Regions from separate parts of the Streptomyces sp. NPDC037301 genome, predicted to be linked through region 1. Evidence: predicted binding sites of a transcription regulator. Region 1 holds the regulator's gene; the other holds the start of a gene.
What was found. Region 1 encodes HrcA, which represses chaperone genes, less so after heat shock. Its sites were predicted from a motif close to TTNGCACTCNGNNNNNCNGAGTGCNAA; they were not measured.
Positions count from the first base shown of each region.

Region 1 (4,038 bases):
GTGGACTGGTGGCCGCCCGCCTCTATGCCCTGGACACAGACCGCGTCGGCCCCCGCCCACTGGGCGGCCTGGGCCTCCTCGGGCGTGGTGACCGTCACGACGGTGTACGTCCCGACGCCGGCGAACGCGTCGAGGGTGTCGCGTGTCGGGCAGCCGAACGTGAACGAGACTGCCGGGACCGGGTCCTCCAGGAGGATGGCGAGCTTGGCCTCGTAACCGTCGTCGCCGCCGCTGGATTCCGGGTCGCCGAGCGGGGTCTCGTACCAGGCGGCCTCACCGGCCAGCTGATGCCGGTACACCTCGACGGCGCTCGGGTCGGCGAGACCCGGCTGCGGCATGAAGAGATTGACGCCGAAGGGCTGACCGGTCAGCCCGCGCAGCTGTTTGATCTCGTTGTACATGCCGTCCGCCGTCTTGTACCCGGCGGCGAGGAAGCCCAGCCCGCCCGCTTCGGCGACGGCCGCGACGAGCTGCGGACAGGACGCACCACCCGCCATCGGGGCCTGCACGACCGGATACCGGCAGAGATCGGTCAACACGGATGACATGACCGCATCGTGTCACGTCCTGCATGCCTCGGCGTGCGCGGCCTGCGGTCCATTTTGTCCTCAAACGCCGGACGGGCTCGGCAGGCGAGCCCGTCCGGCGGCAGGGAACGGTGTGCGGGGCCGTCAGCGCCCGTTGAAGGCGTCCTTCAGCCGGGAGAACAGCCCCTGCTGCCCGGGCTGGAACTGGCCGGTGGGCCGCTCCTCGCCGCGCATCTTCGCCAGGTCCCGCAGCAGTCGCTCCTGCTCCGGGTCCAGCTTCGTCGGGGTCAAGACCTCGACGTGCACGATCAGATCGCCACGCCCGCCGCCCCGCAGATGCGTGATCCCGCGGCCGTGCAGCGGGACCGACTGGCCGGACTGGGTGCCGGGCCGGATGTCGACCTCCTCCAGGCCGTCGAGCGTCTCCAGCGGCACCTTGGTGCCGAGCGCGCCCGCCGTCATGGGGATGGTGACCGTGCAGTGCAGATCGTCGCCGCGGCGCTGGAACACCGAGTGCGGCAGCTCATGGATCTCCACGTACAGATCCCCGGCCGGGCCGCCGCCGGGGCCGACCTCGCCCTCGCCCGCGAGCTGGATGCGGGTGCCGTTGTCGACACCGGCGGGGATCTTCACGGTGAGCGTGCGCCTCGACCGGATGCGGCCGTCGCCGGCGCACTCCGGGCACGGGGTCGGCACGACCGTACCGAAGCCCTGGCACTGCGGGCAGGGACGCGAGGTCATGACCTGGCCCAGGAAGGACCGGGTGACCTGGGAGACCTCGCCGCGGCCGCGGCACATGTCACAGGTCTGGGCGGAGGTGCCGGGTGCGGCGCCCTCGCCGTTGCAGGTCGTACAGACGACGGCCGTGTCGACCTGGATGTCCTTGGTGGTGCCGAACGCGGCCTCGGCGAGATCGATCTCCAGCCGGATCATCGCGTCCTGGCCGCGCCGGGTGCGCGAACGGGGTCCGCGCTGCGACGACGTACCGAAGAACGCGTCCATGATGTCGGAGAAGTTGCCGAAGCCACCCTGTCCGAATCCGCCCGCGCCACCGCCGCCGGAGGCGGACAGCGGGTCGCCGCCGAGGTCGTAGACCTGCTTCTTCTGCGGGTCCGACAGCACCTCGTAAGCGGCGTTGATCTCCTTGAACCGCTCCTGGGTCTTCGGATCGGGGTTCACATCCGGATGCAGCTCACGAGCGAGCCGACGGAATGCCTTCTTGATCTCGTCCTGAGATGCGTCGCGGCGCACGCCGAGTACGGCGTAGTAGTCCGTGGCCACTTACGACTCCGCCAGGATCTGTCCGACGTAACGTGCCACTGCGCGTACCGCTCCCATCGTTCCGGGGTAGTCCATGCGGGTCGGTCCGACCACGCCGAGTTTGGCGACTGCCTCGTCGCCCGAACCGTAGCCGACCGCGACGACGGACGTGGAGTTGAGCCCCTCGTGGGCGTTCTCGTGCCCGATCCGTACGGTCATGCCCGAGTCCTTGGCCTCGCCGAGCAGCTTCAGCAGCACGACCTGCTCCTCCAATGCCTCCAGCACCGGCCGGATCATCACAGGGAAGTCGTGCCCGAAGCGGGTGAGGTTGGAGGTGCCGCCGATCATCAGCCGCTCCTCCGTCTCCTCGACGAGGGTTTCGAGCAGGGTGGAGAGCACGGTGGACACGGTTCCCCGGTCCTCGCTCTCGAAGGATTCCGGCAGATCCTGCACCAGCTGCGGGACATCCGCGAAACGGCGTCCGACGACCCGGCTGTTGAGCCGGGCCCGCAGATCGGCGAGAGAGGTCTCACCGAACGGAGCGGGGCAGTCGATCATGCGCTGCTCGACCCGGCCGGTGTCCGTGATCAGCACGAGCATCAGCCTGGCGGCTGCCAGTGACAGCAGCTCCACATGCCGAACCGTCGACCGGGTCAGCGAGGGGTACTGCACGATGGCGACCTGCCGGGTCAGCTGCGCGAGCAGCCGTACGGTGCGGCCCACGACATCGTCGAGGTCGACCGCGCCGTCGAGGAAATTGTGAATGGCACGACGTTCCGGCGACGAGAGGGGCTTGACGCCCGCAAGCTTGTCGACAAAGAGCCGGTAGCCCTTGTCCGTCGGAATGCGTCCCGCGCTGGTGTGGGGCTGGGCGATGAAGCCCTCGTCCTCCAGCACCGCCATGTCGTTGCGGACGGTGGCCGGGGAGACCCCCAGCTTGTGCCGCTCTGTGAGCGCCTTGGAGCCCACGGGCTCCTCGGTGCCGACATAGTCCTGGACGATGGCGCGCAGCACTTCGAGTCTGCGTTCGCTGAGCATCGCGCACACCTCCAGCTGTGTTTCCTCGGTGGTTCTCGGGCCGTTCCTGCTTCATTCCCAGGAATCCCCCTGGCACTCTGTCCTCACGAGTGCCAGCAATCCCCCGGCCAGTGTACGGCGACCGAGTGGGGGCCTAGCAAGGGCGACCGGTCACGCTACCGCGAGACTGCGCAGGTCGTTGCCGATAGCCTCGCGGTATGGACGCCTCTTGGGAAGAGTTCGGCTGGGAGCGACTCGGTCACGGAGTGGGCCGACGGCGCCTCCCCGGATGGGATGCGACAGTCGCACTGGTGGTCGGAGCGGATGGGGTGCTGCTCTACGACACCGGATCGACACTCCGCGAAGGTGAGGAAATCCGGACCCAGGCACAGGCCCTGCTCGGCCGGAAGGTGACGCATATCGCACTCAGCCACCCCCATTTCGACCACGTGCTGGGCACCGCCGCGTTCTCCGGCACCCAGGTGTACGGAGCGGTCGGCATGGCCGGGCTGATGAAGCTCGGGGCGGACGGTCTGCACGCCTCCGCGGTGCGCCACGGAGTGTCCGAGAACGATGCGGCCGCGGCCGTCGATGCGCTGGTGGCGCCGCACCATGAAGTGCGCGACGAGTGGACGCTCGATCTGGGCGGCGGCCGTCAGGTGCTGCTGGCGAATGCGGGCCCCGCCCACAGCGGCCACGATCTGGCGGTGCTCGTCCCCGGCTCCCCCGCGGTGGTGCTCTGCGGCGACCTGGTCGAGGAGTCCGGCGAACCGCAGGCGGGACGGGACGCCGTCCCGTCCCGCTGGCCGGCCGCGCTGGACCGGCTGCTGGCGCTGGGCGGCGAGGACGCGGTGTACGTTCCGGGGCACGGAGCGGTGGTGGACGCGACGTTCGTCAGGAACCAGCGTGACCAACTGACCGCCCTCTTCGGCGTGTCGTGACGTGTTGTCGTCTTATCGTCATCCGATGCGCAGCTACCAGCCGGACCTGACCCCACCGTGGAAGAGGTCCGCCCCCGTTCCCGAGGTTCCCGCCGATCCCGATCTGGTCGTGGAGGAGGTCTCCACGGGATTCTGCGGTGCGGTGATCCGCTGCGAGAAGACGGCCCAGGGTCCGACGGTGACCCTGGAGGACCGCTTCGGCAAGCACCGGGTGTTCCCGATGGAGCCGCGCGGCTTCCTGCTGGAGGGCCGGGTGGTCACGCTCGTGCGCCCGTCGGCGGCCGGTCCCGTAC
Region 1 is NZ_JBVJWD010000001.1:372,499-376,536, forward strand. It holds gene ACZ7IB_RS01845 (nitronate monooxygenase) at 1-548, opposite strand, end outside; gene dnaJ (molecular chaperone DnaJ) at 672-1,808, opposite strand; gene hrcA (heat-inducible transcriptional repressor HrcA) at 1,809-2,825, opposite strand; gene ACZ7IB_RS01860 (MBL fold metallo-hydrolase) at 3,023-3,745, shown strand; gene ACZ7IB_RS01865 (DUF3097 domain-containing protein) at 3,771-4,038, shown strand, end outside.

Region 2 (4,038 bases), on a different contig from region 1:
TGGGTGCGGCGAAGCCGGGTGGCGGTGGCGAGCTCCTGGGCGGGGTCGTACGACCGCAGCCCGTCCAGGAGCGCCGCGCCCTCGGGGGTGCGCAGGGTCATGAAAGCGGCGAGGGGGTCGGACGGGTCGGGGGCGTCGGACCTGTCGTCGGCGTCGGACGGGTCGTTCGGGGCGAAGGCGTTCACGCGCCCATTGTGAGCCAGCCGGGTTGACCGGCGGGGCCGGTGGCGGTGTCGGGCCGGGGCGCCCCTCACGTGCTGGCAGGATGCGACGCCATGCAACTTGTACGACAAAAGGAAAAATTAACCGTGAAAAGGAGCAGATCGGGCATGCCTGAACCGAGGGGCGGGCGGGGCTCCGGCAGGCATCGGCCGGCCTGTGCGGTCCTGGCCGCACTCCTGGTCGCCGCGGTCTGCTCCGGCTGCGCCTCCCAGGCCGGCGGCCCGTCCGGCGACGGCGACGAGCACCGGGTGCTACCCGCCGCCGGACCGCCGGGCGTTCCCGGACCGGGGGCGGGCCCCGGACAGCTTGCCGGCCAGGGCGGCGCACCCGCCGGGCTCCGTGAGAACGCGAGGTTCAGCCCGGCCGTACGGGCGGCCCTCGCCAAGAAGTGGGGGCTGGACAGGCCACCGCTGATCGCACCCCCGCCGCCCGCCGTGAAGCCGCACATCACCACCCGCGAGGGGTTCGAGGTCAACGGCGGCGACGACTCGCTGCCGCCGGTCTTCACCACCGTCCCGACCAAGGATCGGGTCGTCTTCCTGACGATGGACGACGGTGCCGAGAAGGATCCCGAACTGCTGCAGATGATGGACGAGCTGGACATCCCGTACAGCGCGTTCCTCAGCGACTACCTGGTGCGCGACAGCTACGGGTACTTCCTGGAGATGCAGCGGCTGGGTGTCGGCCTCAACAACCACACGCTCAACCACCCCTACCTGCCCGGACTCTCGTACAGCGAGCAGAAGAGCGAGATCTGCGACCAGCAGGCCATCATCGAGGAGCACTACGGGCAGCGGCCCACCCTCTTCCGCCCGCCGTACGGCAACTACAACGCGGACACGCTCCGCATCGCGAAGTCCTGCGGCATCAAGGCCGTACCGCTCTGGAACGCGGAGGCGTTCCCGGACCACATGAAGTGGCGCGAGGTGGACCAGGACCTGCACCCCGGCGACATCATCCTCACGCACTTCCAGGGCCGGAAGGACTGGGGCGGCAGCATGGCCGACATGGTCCGGGCGGTCATGAAGACCATCACGGACAAGGGATACGCCCTGGCCCGGCTGGAGGACTACGTATGAGAAGGGTGCATCGGCTGCTCGCCGGACTGCTGACCGCCGGTGCGCTCCTGGCCGCCACCGCCGGGTGCGCACAGTCGGTGGACCCGATCGAACGGCTGGGCCGCAAGGCCGCACAGAAGGTGACCCACCCGAAGCCGGCCCCAGCGGCGGGCCCGCAGGCGCATCCGCAAGGCGACCACGGGGCGTCGGGGCCGCTGGTCGTCATCGCCTGCCGTCAGCTGAAGGAGTCCAGGCACTCGCGGTTGTCGCCACCGCTGAGGCACTGGTGGCCGGACCGGCCGGGATCGTACGGGGGAGCGGAGGCCGACGCCGGGTGCGAGCGGCGGTAGTCCTCTTGCCCGGTCGGTGCCGCCACCACGCACAGCAGGAGCGCGGCCAGAGGGGCGCCCACGCAGATCAGCCCCTCCAGGACCACCGGCAGCAGGCCCGGCAGCACGTCGAGGCAGCCGTTCACGGGGTGCGAGGAGGCCTGTGCGCCCGAGGGGTGATGCGGGAGCGGGTTCGACGACTGGTACGGAGGTTCGAGTATGAACCCACGGTCGTACGGAACGGTGTGGCCCGTCCCCGCGTTGTCCCTATGTTGCCCGGACCTTTGCGTTGTCCGGACTGCCGCATGCGACCAGCGCCCCGTCGCGCCGTGCGCGAGCGGGGCCCACATGACGCCACGACTGGCTGAATTGGCACTCCGCTTGACCGAGTGCTAATCCCGGTCATAGTCTCGGTGCTGGCACTCACCACTGGAGAGTGCCAGCAGTACTGTGCGACTGGCAGGTCCGGCACCCGCGACGACGGATCCACCTGGTCGCCACTCAAAGACTCTTAACCCCGTGAGATCTCCGAAGGGGGAGACCGGATCGTGTCGACCGTTAGCTCCAAGGTTGCGATCAAGCCGCTCGAGGACCGCATTGTGGTCCAGCCGCTCGACGCCGAGCAGACCACGGCCTCCGGCCTGGTCATTCCGGACACCGCCAAGGAGAAGCCCCAGGAGGGCGTCGTCCTGGCCGTGGGCCCGGGCCGCTTCGAGAACGGCGAGCGCCTTCCGCTCGACGTCAAGACCGGCGACGTCGTGCTGTACAGCAAGTACGGCGGCACCGAGGTGAAGTACAACGGCGAGGAGTACCTCGTCCTCTCGGCTCGCGACGTGCTCGCGATCATCGAGAAGTAATTCACCCACGTTTGCTTCTGTTCTGCGCCCCTGGCCCCCTGCGAAATAACCAGCCGGGTGGTCGGGGGCGCAGTTCGTTTGAGAGGAAAGCTCAGCTCCCATGGCGAAGATTCTGAAGTTCGACGAGGACGCCCGTCGCGCCCTCGAGCGCGGCGTCAACAAGCTTGCCGACACGGTCAAGGTGACGATCGGCCCCAAGGGCCGCAACGTCGTCATCGACAAGAAGTTCGGCGCTCCCACCATCACCAACGACGGTGTCACCATCGCGCGCGAGGTCGAGCTCGACGACCCGTACGAGAACCTCGGTGCCCAGCTGGTGAAGGAGGTGGCGACCAAGACCAACGACGTGGCGGGTGACGGTACGACCACCGCCACCGTGCTGGCCCAGGCGCTCGTCCGCGAGGGTCTGCGCAACGTCGCCGCGGGTGCTTCCCCGGCCGCCCTGAAGAAGGGCATCGACGCCGCGGTCAAGGCCGTGTCCGAGGAGCTCCTCGCGACCGCCCGCCCGATCGACGACAAGTCCGACATCGCCGCCGTGGCCGCGCTCTCCGCGCAGGACACCCAGGTCGGCGAGCTCATCGCGGACGCGATGGACAAGGTCGGCAAGGACGGTGTCATCACCGTCGAGGAGTCCAACACCTTCGGTCTGGACCTCGACTTCACCGAGGGCATGGCCTTCGACAAGGGCTACCTGTCCCCGTACATGGTGACCGACCAGGAGCGTATGGAGGCCGTCCTCGACGACCCGTACATCCTGATCCACCAGGGCAAGATCGGCTCGATCCAGGAGCTGCTCCCGCTGCTGGAGAAGGTCATCCAGGCCGGTGGCTCCAAGCCGCTGCTGATCATCGCCGAGGACGTCGAGGGCGAGGCGCTGTCGACCCTCGTCGTCAACAAGATCCGTGGCACCTTCAACGCCGTCGCGGTGAAGGCCCCGGGCTTCGGTGACCGCCGCAAGGCCATGCTCGGCGACATCGCCACCCTCACCGGTGCGACCGTCATCGCCGAGGAGGTCGGCCTCAAGCTCGACCAGGCCGGTCTGGACGTGCTGGGCAGCGCCCGCCGCGTCACCGTCTCCAAGGACGACACGACGATCGTGGACGGCGGCGGCGAGCCCGGCGACGTCAAGGGCCGGGTCAACCAGATCAAGGCCGAGATCGACGCCACGGACTCCGACTGGGACCGCGAGAAGCTCCAGGAGCGCCTCGCGAAGCTGGCCGGCGGCGTGTGCGTGATCCGTGTCGGTGCCGCCACCGAGGTGGAGCTCAAGGAGAAGAAGCACCGTCTGGAGGACGCCATCTCCGCGACCCGCGCCGCGGTCGAGGAGGGCATCGTCTCCGGTGGTGGCTCCGCTCTGGTCCACGCCGTCAAGGTTCTTGAGGGCAACCTCGGCAAGACCGGCGACGAGGCCACCGGTGTCGCGGTCGTGCGCCGCGCCGCCGTCGAGCCGCTGCGCTGGATCGCCGAGAACGCCGGCCTCGAGGGTTACGTCATCACCTCGAAGGTCTCCGAGCTCGACAAGGGCCAGGGCTTCAACGCGGCGACCGGCGAGTACGGCGACCTGGTGAAGGC
Region 2 is NZ_JBVJWD010000003.1:247,716-251,753, forward strand. It holds gene ACZ7IB_RS07230 (THUMP-like domain-containing protein) at 1-101, opposite strand, end outside; gene ACZ7IB_RS07235 (polysaccharide deacetylase family protein) at 330-1,301, shown strand; gene ACZ7IB_RS07240 (hypothetical protein) at 1,298-1,630, shown strand; gene groES (co-chaperone GroES) at 2,158-2,466, shown strand; gene groL (chaperonin GroEL) at 2,567-4,038, shown strand, end outside.
Region 2: the regulator HrcA is predicted to act here: its motif matches at 1,979-2,005, upstream of groES (co-chaperone GroES).